One region of the Shimazuella sp. NTD250 genome, then DNA from elsewhere that is predicted to be linked to it. Evidence: riboswitches for the same ligand, from Rfam matches in the RefSeq annotation. Region 1 holds a riboswitch; each other region holds the start of a gene.
What was found. Region 1 has a riboswitch for S-adenosylmethionine ahead of AC5WOF_RS12430 (methionine ABC transporter ATP-binding protein). Riboswitches for the same ligand answer to the same signal wherever they lie in the genome.
Positions count from the first base shown of each region.

Region 2: linked by a shared signal. The riboswitch ahead of AC5WOF_RS06720 (hypothetical protein) and the one ahead of AC5WOF_RS12430 (methionine ABC transporter ATP-binding protein) in region 1 are both predicted to bind S-adenosylmethionine.
Region 3: linked by a shared signal. The riboswitch ahead of AC5WOF_RS16195 (methionine ABC transporter ATP-binding protein) and the one ahead of AC5WOF_RS12430 (methionine ABC transporter ATP-binding protein) in region 1 are both predicted to bind S-adenosylmethionine.
Region 4: linked by a shared signal. The riboswitch ahead of AC5WOF_RS07410 (aminotransferase class I/II-fold pyridoxal phosphate-dependent enzyme) and the one ahead of AC5WOF_RS12430 (methionine ABC transporter ATP-binding protein) in region 1 are both predicted to bind S-adenosylmethionine.

Region 1 covers NZ_JCAJZS010000004.1:302,460-304,661, forward strand. The annotation lists gene AC5WOF_RS12425 (hypothetical protein) at 1-234, opposite strand, end outside; SAM riboswitch class I at 897-1,000, shown strand; partial or broken gene AC5WOF_RS12430 (methionine ABC transporter ATP-binding protein) at 1,035-1,793, shown strand; gene AC5WOF_RS12435 (methionine ABC transporter permease) at 1,825-2,202, shown strand, end outside.
Region 2 covers NZ_JCAJZS010000002.1:366,877-369,078, reverse strand. The annotation lists gene AC5WOF_RS06730 (phosphotransferase) at 1-482, shown strand, start outside; gene AC5WOF_RS06725 (hypothetical protein) at 597-812, shown strand; SAM riboswitch class I at 883-990, shown strand; gene AC5WOF_RS06720 (hypothetical protein) at 1,056-1,355, shown strand; gene AC5WOF_RS06715 (stage V sporulation protein D) at 1,714-2,202, shown strand, end outside.
Region 3 covers NZ_JCAJZS010000007.1:71,205-73,406, reverse strand. The annotation lists gene AC5WOF_RS16200 (MetQ/NlpA family ABC transporter substrate-binding protein) at 1-359, opposite strand, end outside; partial or broken gene AC5WOF_RS16195 (methionine ABC transporter ATP-binding protein) at 412-1,431, opposite strand; SAM riboswitch class I at 1,564-1,668, opposite strand; gene AC5WOF_RS16190 (SDR family NAD(P)-dependent oxidoreductase) at 1,800-2,202, opposite strand, start outside.
Region 4 covers NZ_JCAJZS010000002.1:500,318-502,519, reverse strand. The annotation lists gene AC5WOF_RS07415 (M24 family metallopeptidase) at 1-911, shown strand, start outside; SAM riboswitch class I at 1,100-1,203, shown strand; gene AC5WOF_RS07410 (aminotransferase class I/II-fold pyridoxal phosphate-dependent enzyme) at 1,285-2,202, shown strand, end outside.

The sequences.
Region 1 (2,202 bases):
AAGCTCCTCCCATGCCACATACTCTTCTGGACTGTTCATTTGACGAGTTTCTTCATCTGATAAGGGAATATCTTCCGGTTCTAATTGATCGATCATGTTCCAATAAGCTTTTACTTCATTTATTGTTGGTTGTTTGCGTTTAGACCAAGGGCGAAGGAATTTATATAAACTTTCTTTTTCTTTCTCATCCAATTTGTCAATTAGCTCATATAGTTCTTCGTTTGTAACGCCCATTCTCATCCCTCCTGTATCTAAATTGTACCTACATTGTATTCCCTTTTTTTCTTGTTGCAATAGGCCTGTTATTTCAACAGAATACAAAAACCGAGTATCTTTAAAGGATTCCCGGTTTTTGATTCATTCTATATAAGTGTCCTGATTTTTTTACACAGGGTCTAAAAAATGCTTTTTAGCGCCAAGTAGATAAGACCCCACATCGGAATACTGAGTAACACTGCATTCATAACTCCCAACCAGAAAAACTTACCTACCACTGTGTATTGCATCAAAGACACCTCCGTTTTGATCTGATGTCTTTATTATATTCAAAATGTGTGAGGTTTAAAGGATTTGGGGGGAAATGTAAATGAACTGTAATGTTGGGGTAATATCATATGTCATTATTACAATTTGGCTTATATTATTTCAGAATAATGTTTGATTTGAAATAAAAATGTTCACCGTGGTTACCATAGCGCAGGGGACAGATATTTTCTAGTATTGGTAATCCGAGTAATCTGTTGTTCTATTTTTATGTAGTTAAAAATGATTTAGCATTTACAAACATTTTGGTTGATCACTTGAAATCGGAATAGGTTTCTATGCTTATTCTTTATATTTCCATGTTGATTTTTATATTTTTATCCATTATAATAAAGTTAACTTGATATGTAGTTCTCTTATCCAGAGAGGTGGAGGGACAGGCCCTATGATACCTCGGCAACCATCCGTTAAGGAAAGGTGCCAATTCCTACAGAATTTTAGTTCTGGCAGATGAGAGAAGGCGATATGATAATATATCCCTTTTTGCATCTATGCGGAAAGGGATTTTTATTATTTTAGGAGGTGCTTTGAAATTGAGTTTCATCCAGTTGCAAAACGTCTCCAAACGATATGCTGAAGTAACAGCACTTGATCGTGTGTCTGTAGAAGTACAGACAGGAGAAATGCTTGGGATTATTGGTCATAGCGGAGCAGGTAAAAGTACTTTGCTGCGAATGATAAATGGATTAGAACAACCAACTGAAGGCGATGTTTTGCTAAAGGGGAAAAATATCGCGGATCTGAACAAGTTGGAATTACGTCAGCTTCGCAGTAAGATCGGAATGATTTTCCAGCATTTTAATTTGTTATCATCTCGAACAGTATTTCAAAATGTCGCGTTCCCAATGCAAATTGTGGGCAAGAAGAAGTCTGAAATCAAGGTTCGTGTAGAAGAATTGTTAGAACGTGTCGGACTTACAGACAAGAAAAATGCTTATCCCTCACAATTAAGTGGTGGGCAGAAGCAACGTGTGGGAATTGCTAGAGCACTCGCAAATCATCCAGAGATCGTACTTTGTGATGAGGCCACCTCTGCACTCGATCCTGCGACAACAGACTCCATCTTACAATTAATTCAAGAAATTAATCAGGAGACAGGTATTACGTTTGTGTTTATTACACACGAAATGTCTGTTGTTGAAAAAGTTTGCAGTCAAGTTGCAGTCCTTGAGGCTGGCCGCATTGTGGAAACAGGAAAAGTAGCGGATGTCTTCTCCAACCCTGAGCACACGGTAACCAAATCTTTTTTGGGTCTAACACCTAAGAAAGGGGGGAATCGAAATGTCTCCTAGTCTGGATTGGAACCTCATTATTCAAGGAACACAGGAAACATTGTGGATGGTTGCGATTTCTACTTTTTTTGCAGCATTGATCGGTGTACCTTTGGGTGTTTTATTAGTAGTTACAGATCGAGGTCAGTTTTGGGAACAAAGATGGTTACAAAAGGTTTTAGGCTTTATTGTAAATATTTTTCGTGCTGTACCCTTTATCGTCTTGATCTTATTTTTATTTCCAGTTACGAAATGGATTTTAGGTACATCACTTGGAACAACGGCAGCGACCATTCCGTTGATTGCTGGTGCGGCACCATTTTTTGCTCGAATGGTGGAGACTGCTATCCGGGAAATTGATCGTGGGGTAGTAGAAGCAGCAGAAGCA
Region 2 (2,202 bases), on a different contig from region 1:
CAAAAATATCCGAACAATCTGCTCAGCTCTCCCAAAATGGATTTACGTTTGCTATCCAAGGAATCGATCGTTATCTTCAAGTGGAAAAAGGAATTGCCCCGAGATACACGATATGTCATGGTCGGGTTCATCCTTCTAATGTACTCACAAGTGAGGAAGGATTGTACTGGATCGATTTTGACCATGCTGCGCTAGATACACCCATAAAAGACCTTGCTACTTTAATACATCGATATCCAGAGGAATCTCCCGCAGAAATACTAGCAGCCTATGAACAAGAAAATAAACTATTGCCGAAAGAAAAAAGACTTCTAGCTGTCTTTCTCTCCTATCCCGAACGATTGGTTCGTGCGGTAGACAGACAAGAAGAATTAGTAGACGTTTCAAGTGAATATGCCCATATCCAAGAATGTCAAAAACTAATCAAAAAACTATGGCCGGCAAAGAAGAAGTCAAGGTCCAAACCAAAACGAAATCGATAATCCTAACGAGGGAAACCTCGTTTTTTTATGCCAAGAGGACGGGCTAGTATATATTCAAACATTATGGAAAACATAGGTAATGATTTGAAGTATCTAAAATCGGAGGATTATAGTATGGATAAAATGTGTATGAATATGATGATGATGGTCATGATGGAGGATATGATGGGAAAAATGAGAATGATGACCATGATGATGGACAAAATGAAAGAAATGAACATGATGCCAGAAATGGACATGGATATGATGATGAACAAAATGCAAGAGTCAGATGAAATGATGACAAAAATGATGAGTATGATGCGAACAATGAAAGAAAAATCGATGTAGTTATTTACAATTAAAATAATTACATATATAATCAACAACAAATCAACCAAAACGAAAAAAATCGAAGGATCTCTTATCAAGAGAGGTGGAGGGATTGGCCCTATGAAACCTCAGCAACCTCAGTCAACAGACTGTATGGTGCTAAATCCAACAGAGTAGAAACTCTGAAAGATAAGAGGAGGACCTTTCTAACCAGAAAACCTCTTCTTAAAGAGGTTTTTCATTTGTTAGGGAGGTAAAATCATGATTCAGTTAAAAGAAACTTGGATAAACGATTATTTAGACTTGTATTTATATGCAAAAGAAATCGGCGATCAAGAATGGCAAGCTGAAATTTTACAAAAACTGAATTTCACAGACAAAGATTTATTTCTCTATCATTTATGGGCACAATTCGATGCTATAAATACGCAGTTGTTGTTAAGTTATCAACAACTAAGAAGTGCATCGGATGCTTTTGAACAGGAACAACTATGGGAGAAAGTATGGAGTTTAAAAATGGAACGTATTACCTTGTCCCGAAAAATTCGTTCTTTTTGGTAATAGAGAAATATGGTTGTGAAACAGCTGAAGTCAAAAACAAGATGAAAATGAAATAGATAATACATACGAGGGAAACCTCGTTTTTTATGTGAAGATGTGGAGTGTTTGTTTCATTTTCTGACATTCGTACTTCCCTTTACTTAAAAAAGAATAGCCTCCTAATTACCTCAAACGACCAGTATGTTCCACATCTCACTCAATAGACGAAGATGTGGGATTTTTTACGTTTGAGTCTTTGAATATAACATTCCGTTGAGCAAGTTTGATAGGAAATTCCTAAATCATAGAAATGATGATTCTTTTTTACCCTTTGTCCACATAAATTGAAATAAAGGATAGTGGAAAAGGATGAAGAGACGTGAAAGCGCTATTGGTTACGCACAAAAAACGCTTATTCATTATATTTTCAATTGCACTGTTTGTACTGATCGCGTTGCTCGGTCGTCTTACTTTTGTGCAGTTGGTACAAGGGCCTTGGTTGACAGGGAAAGCGGAAAATCTTTGGGGCAGGGATATTCCCTTTGCGTCAAAGCGTGGACGCATCTTGGATCGCAATGGGGAATTGATTGCGTATAATATCAGTTCGCCTTCGGTGATGGTCGTACCAGCTCAGATCAAGGATAAAGATGGAACAGCTTATAAACTAGCAAAAATATTAGGTGTGCCAGAAGAAAAGATTTTGCCGTTTGTAAAGAAAAGACAGCTTATCGTTCGGATTAATCCCTATGGGAGAAAAATATCAGAAGCAAAGGCAGAAGAGATTCAGGGGTTACAATTACCAGGGGTAGTAGTTACAGAAGATAGCAAACGTTATTACCCTTATCAAAGTTTAGCTTCCCACATCCTT
Region 3 (2,202 bases), on a different contig from region 1:
GCTATTGCTTCCATCAGACCTTTTCCATTAGCTCCCATCACCTTTGCTGCTTCTATCACTCCAGCATCTACTTCTAATAAAGAACTTTCTACTAAGCGTCCGAAATAAGGCGCTGCATAAAAAATCAATGGTACAATAGCAGCTGCTGTACCGATTGATGAGCCTGTTACCAATCGTGTAAAAGGGATGATCGTAACCAATAAAATAATAAAAGGAACGGATCGAAAAATATTGATGATTGCGTTGAGAATCGTGAAAAGCGTTCTGTTTTCTAATATATGTCCTGGCCGAGTTACAACCAGCACCACTCCCAATGGAAAACCAATCAATATGGAAAAAACAAGCGATACGAAAACCATGATGAACGTTGCAATTGTTCCATCTACTAACTGCGGCCAAAAAACCGCCCAATCAAACGCCAATTGATGTCACCTCTTTCACTAGTACTTGATGCTGTTGTAAATATTGAATAATGTCTTCTGTTACCTTCCAATCACCTTGAATACTTCTTAATAAGTCTCCAAAAGGTTTCCCTTGTAATTCTGTAATACTACCCTGCAAAATATTGATATCGGTTTGAAATTTCCTTATTGCTTCTGCAATAAGTGGTCTCTTTGCGTTTTCACCAGTAAATACAATTCGTAAGATTTAATCCTGTTTTTTCAAGGATTGGCGGACACTTTCTGGTAGTTCCTGTCCAAAAATAGTACGAACAAATCGCTGTGCTGTTTCGGACTTTGGATTGGTAAACACTTCATAAACCGTTCCTTGTTCCACAATTCTCCCTTGATCAATCACTGCTACGCGGTCACACAGATTTCTCACCACATCCATCTCATGAGTAATCAACAAAATGGTGATCCCATAGTCTGTATTCACCTTTCAAAGCAAATCGAGTACTGATCTCGTTGTATCAGGATCTAAAGCAGAAGTTGCCTCATCACACAACAAGATATGGGGATCAGTAGCCAAAGCCCTAGCAATACCTACCCGTTGTTTTTGTCCACCTGACAATTGCCCAGGGTAATGTTCAGCCTGATCTGCTAAACCAACAAAGGTAAGAAGCTGCATTACTTTTTCTTCTACTTCTTTACGCTTTTTTCCAACTAAATAGAGAGGCAATGCGACATTGTGAAAAACTGTTTTGGACTCTAGCAGGTTAAATTGCTGAAAGATCATACCAATTTTTCGACGAGCTTCCCTTAATTTTTCAGATGACAGAGCAGCCAATGCGACACCATCTACTATTACTTCACCTGTGGTTGGTTCCTCTAACAGATTGACAGATCGAATTAACGAACTTTTCCCCGCTCCACTCACCCCCACTACCCCATAGATCTCTCCTTTTTCTATATGTAGAGACACTTCTTTCAGTGCTTCCACTGGTGGCGATCCAGGGTAGATTTTGCTGATATTACTCAATTCAATCAAATTCCATACTCCTAGTAAAAATATTACATCCCAATAGATGGATAAATCGTAGAAAAACAAAAAAAGCCTCTTGCTATTCATCAATAGAAAGAGGCTTTTAAACTAAGGAATATCCGCTCATTTAAATAACTCTTCCTATCTCCCAAGCAAACTTGCTTGCAGGAATTAGCACAGTATCGTAAATGATCTGTTGCTGAGATATCAAAGGGCCGGTCCCTCCATCTCTCTAGATAAGAAGTTAATATTTAATTGAGGTCATTTTATATTTAAATACATAGTAAGTCAATAGAATTTTAAATATTAATCAATAAAGGGTATAATGCTTATTTTCTCCTTAAATCGCTTAACCCAAAAGAAAATAGATATCTCTAATGAGATGTCCAACCTCCATCGATAACTAATTCGGTACCTGTAGTAAATCTCGATTCATCTGAAGCTAAATATAAGACTCCGTAAGCCACATCATTTGATTCACCTAAAAAAGGGAGCGGTGTAACGGATTCAAAATGTTTTCGAATCCCTTCATTAGCAAGCAAATCTTCCGTCATTGGTGTATGTATCATTCCTGGATAAACAGAATTTACCCGTATATTGTACTTGGCATATTCGACAGCAGCACTTCTGCTAATCGCTCGAATCGCCCCTTTTGAAGCAGTGTATGGATTGACTCCACCAGCTATTAAACCTGCAACTGAAGAAATATTTATGATCGAACCACCACCTATTTCTTTCATAACTGGAACGACATATTTCATTCCTAAAAAAGTTCCA
Region 4 (2,202 bases), on a different contig from region 1:
CTCGTTTTGGTAAACCTAATACATTAGGATTGGAACTTGATGTGTTACCTTATCAGTTAGGTGTTCGTTATCAGCAGATGCTAGATACAGAAATCAAAGACATCTCTCCTATTATTCGCTTGCAGCGTGCAGTAAAATCAAACTACGAGCTAGCGCAGATTCAGCAGGCTGCTATATTAGTAGATGAAGTTATTCAACAATTGCCTGCTTGGATATCAATAGGTATGACAGAAGTACAATTAGCAGCGAAAATGGAGCAATATTTACGAGTACGTGGAAATATAAATCTCAATCGAATGCGAGGTTACAACCAAGAGTTGTCACTGGGGATGGTAGCTTCTGGTGCGGCAGCAGCAACCCCGACTTATTTTGATGGTCCTGCTGGCGGCTTAGGATTGACAGTTGCTAGTCCACAAGGTGCAAGTTTCAAAAAATTAGCTCAAAACGAACCAATTTTACTCGACTTTAGCACAGTAGTAGAAGGCTATATGATTGATCAAACTCGAATAGCTGTCATTGGTACACTTGAAGACGATCTGGTACAAGCATATGAAGTAAGTCGAAACCTTTTGCGTGCTGTAGAACAGTTAGGAAAACCAGGAGTTACATGGGAGAGTTTATATCAGCATGCTTTAAAAATAGTGGAAGATGCTGGTTTACAAGCTCATTTTATGGGATTTGGGGAAGATCAAGCGAAATTTTTGGGACATGGAGTAGGTTTGGAAATTGACGAGTTCCCCATTTTGGCAAAAGGATTTCAACAACCCTTACAAGAGAATATGGTCATTGCAATCGAGCCTAAATTCACGTTTCCTGGCAGGGGTGTTGTCGGAATAGAAAATACATATGTCGTCAAAAGTAATGGATTAGTATCTCTATCCATTTCTAGCGAAGATGTCATCACTATTTAAAAAGGCTTTGACTGCAAGGAAATAGTATTTTTAACCCAATAACTAGACATCCAATCATGGATAGGGTTGTAGCTGCCTATCCATGATTTCTATAGATAGATGATTATTTCACCAACATTGATAGAAAAGTAATATATATGATAAAATTAGTTTGATAAAAATAAATAAATATTATATTTAAAGATTTTCTCTTATCAAGAGTGGCGGAGGGACTGGCCCGATGAAGCCCGGCAACCAATTGATCTTGATCAATAAGGTGCCAAATCCTGCAGGAATTCCTGGAAGATAAGAGAAGAAGCGGTGTCGAAAACCAGCCTCTTCTCTTAGGAGAAGAGGTTTTTTATGTGAGGAAATGGGTCAGGAGGATGAACAAATGAAAAAAATGGAGACGGAATTAGCGCAGATAGGCTGTAGAAAGGAACCGAAGACAGGAGCTATTAATTTTCCAGTTTATTTTGCAACTGCTTATGAACACGTTGGTGGGGTAAGTACAGGTTATGACTATACGCGGACAGCTAATCCGACCCGAGATGTGCTGCAAGAAAGCATTGCAAGATTAGAACAAGGAGATGAAGGTTTTGCTTGTAGTTCAGGAATGGCAGCCATTCAAACGGTAATGGGATTGTTTTCACAAGGAGATCATTTGATCGTCTCTCTTGATCTTTATGGAGGAACTTATCGATTGTTTGAAGAAAACCTTCGACGCTTCGGTTTGGACTTCACTTATGTAGATTTGCGTAATCTTGAGGATGTAGAAAGTTCCATCCAGGCCAACACACGAGCTATTTTTATCGAAACACCTACCAACCCATTGATGCAGGTCGCTGATATACAAGCGCTTTGCAGCCTAGCTCGCAGACATCAGATCATAACTATTGTGGATAACACTTTTTTGACCCCATACTACCAACGTCCGATTGAATTAGGTGCTGATATCGTCATTCATAGTGCAACGAAGTATTTAGGTGGTCATAATGATGTACTCGCTGGTCTGATCGTGACAAAAGGATCTGAATTATCAGAGCGTGTAAGATACTTGCATAACGCCATAGGGGCAAGTTTAGGACCTCATGACTGCTACTTGTTGATGAGGGGGATGAAAACACTCGCTTTACGGATGGATCGTCATGAAGAAAATGCTCTACAGTTAGCACATTTTCTTCGTGAGCATCCGTTGATCAAGGGAGAAGTATATTATCCAGCTCTCGATGAAAAGGGAAAAGATACACACCTAAAACAAGCTAGTGGATTTGGAGGTATGCTGTCCTTTCGACTAGCTGATGCTAATCTT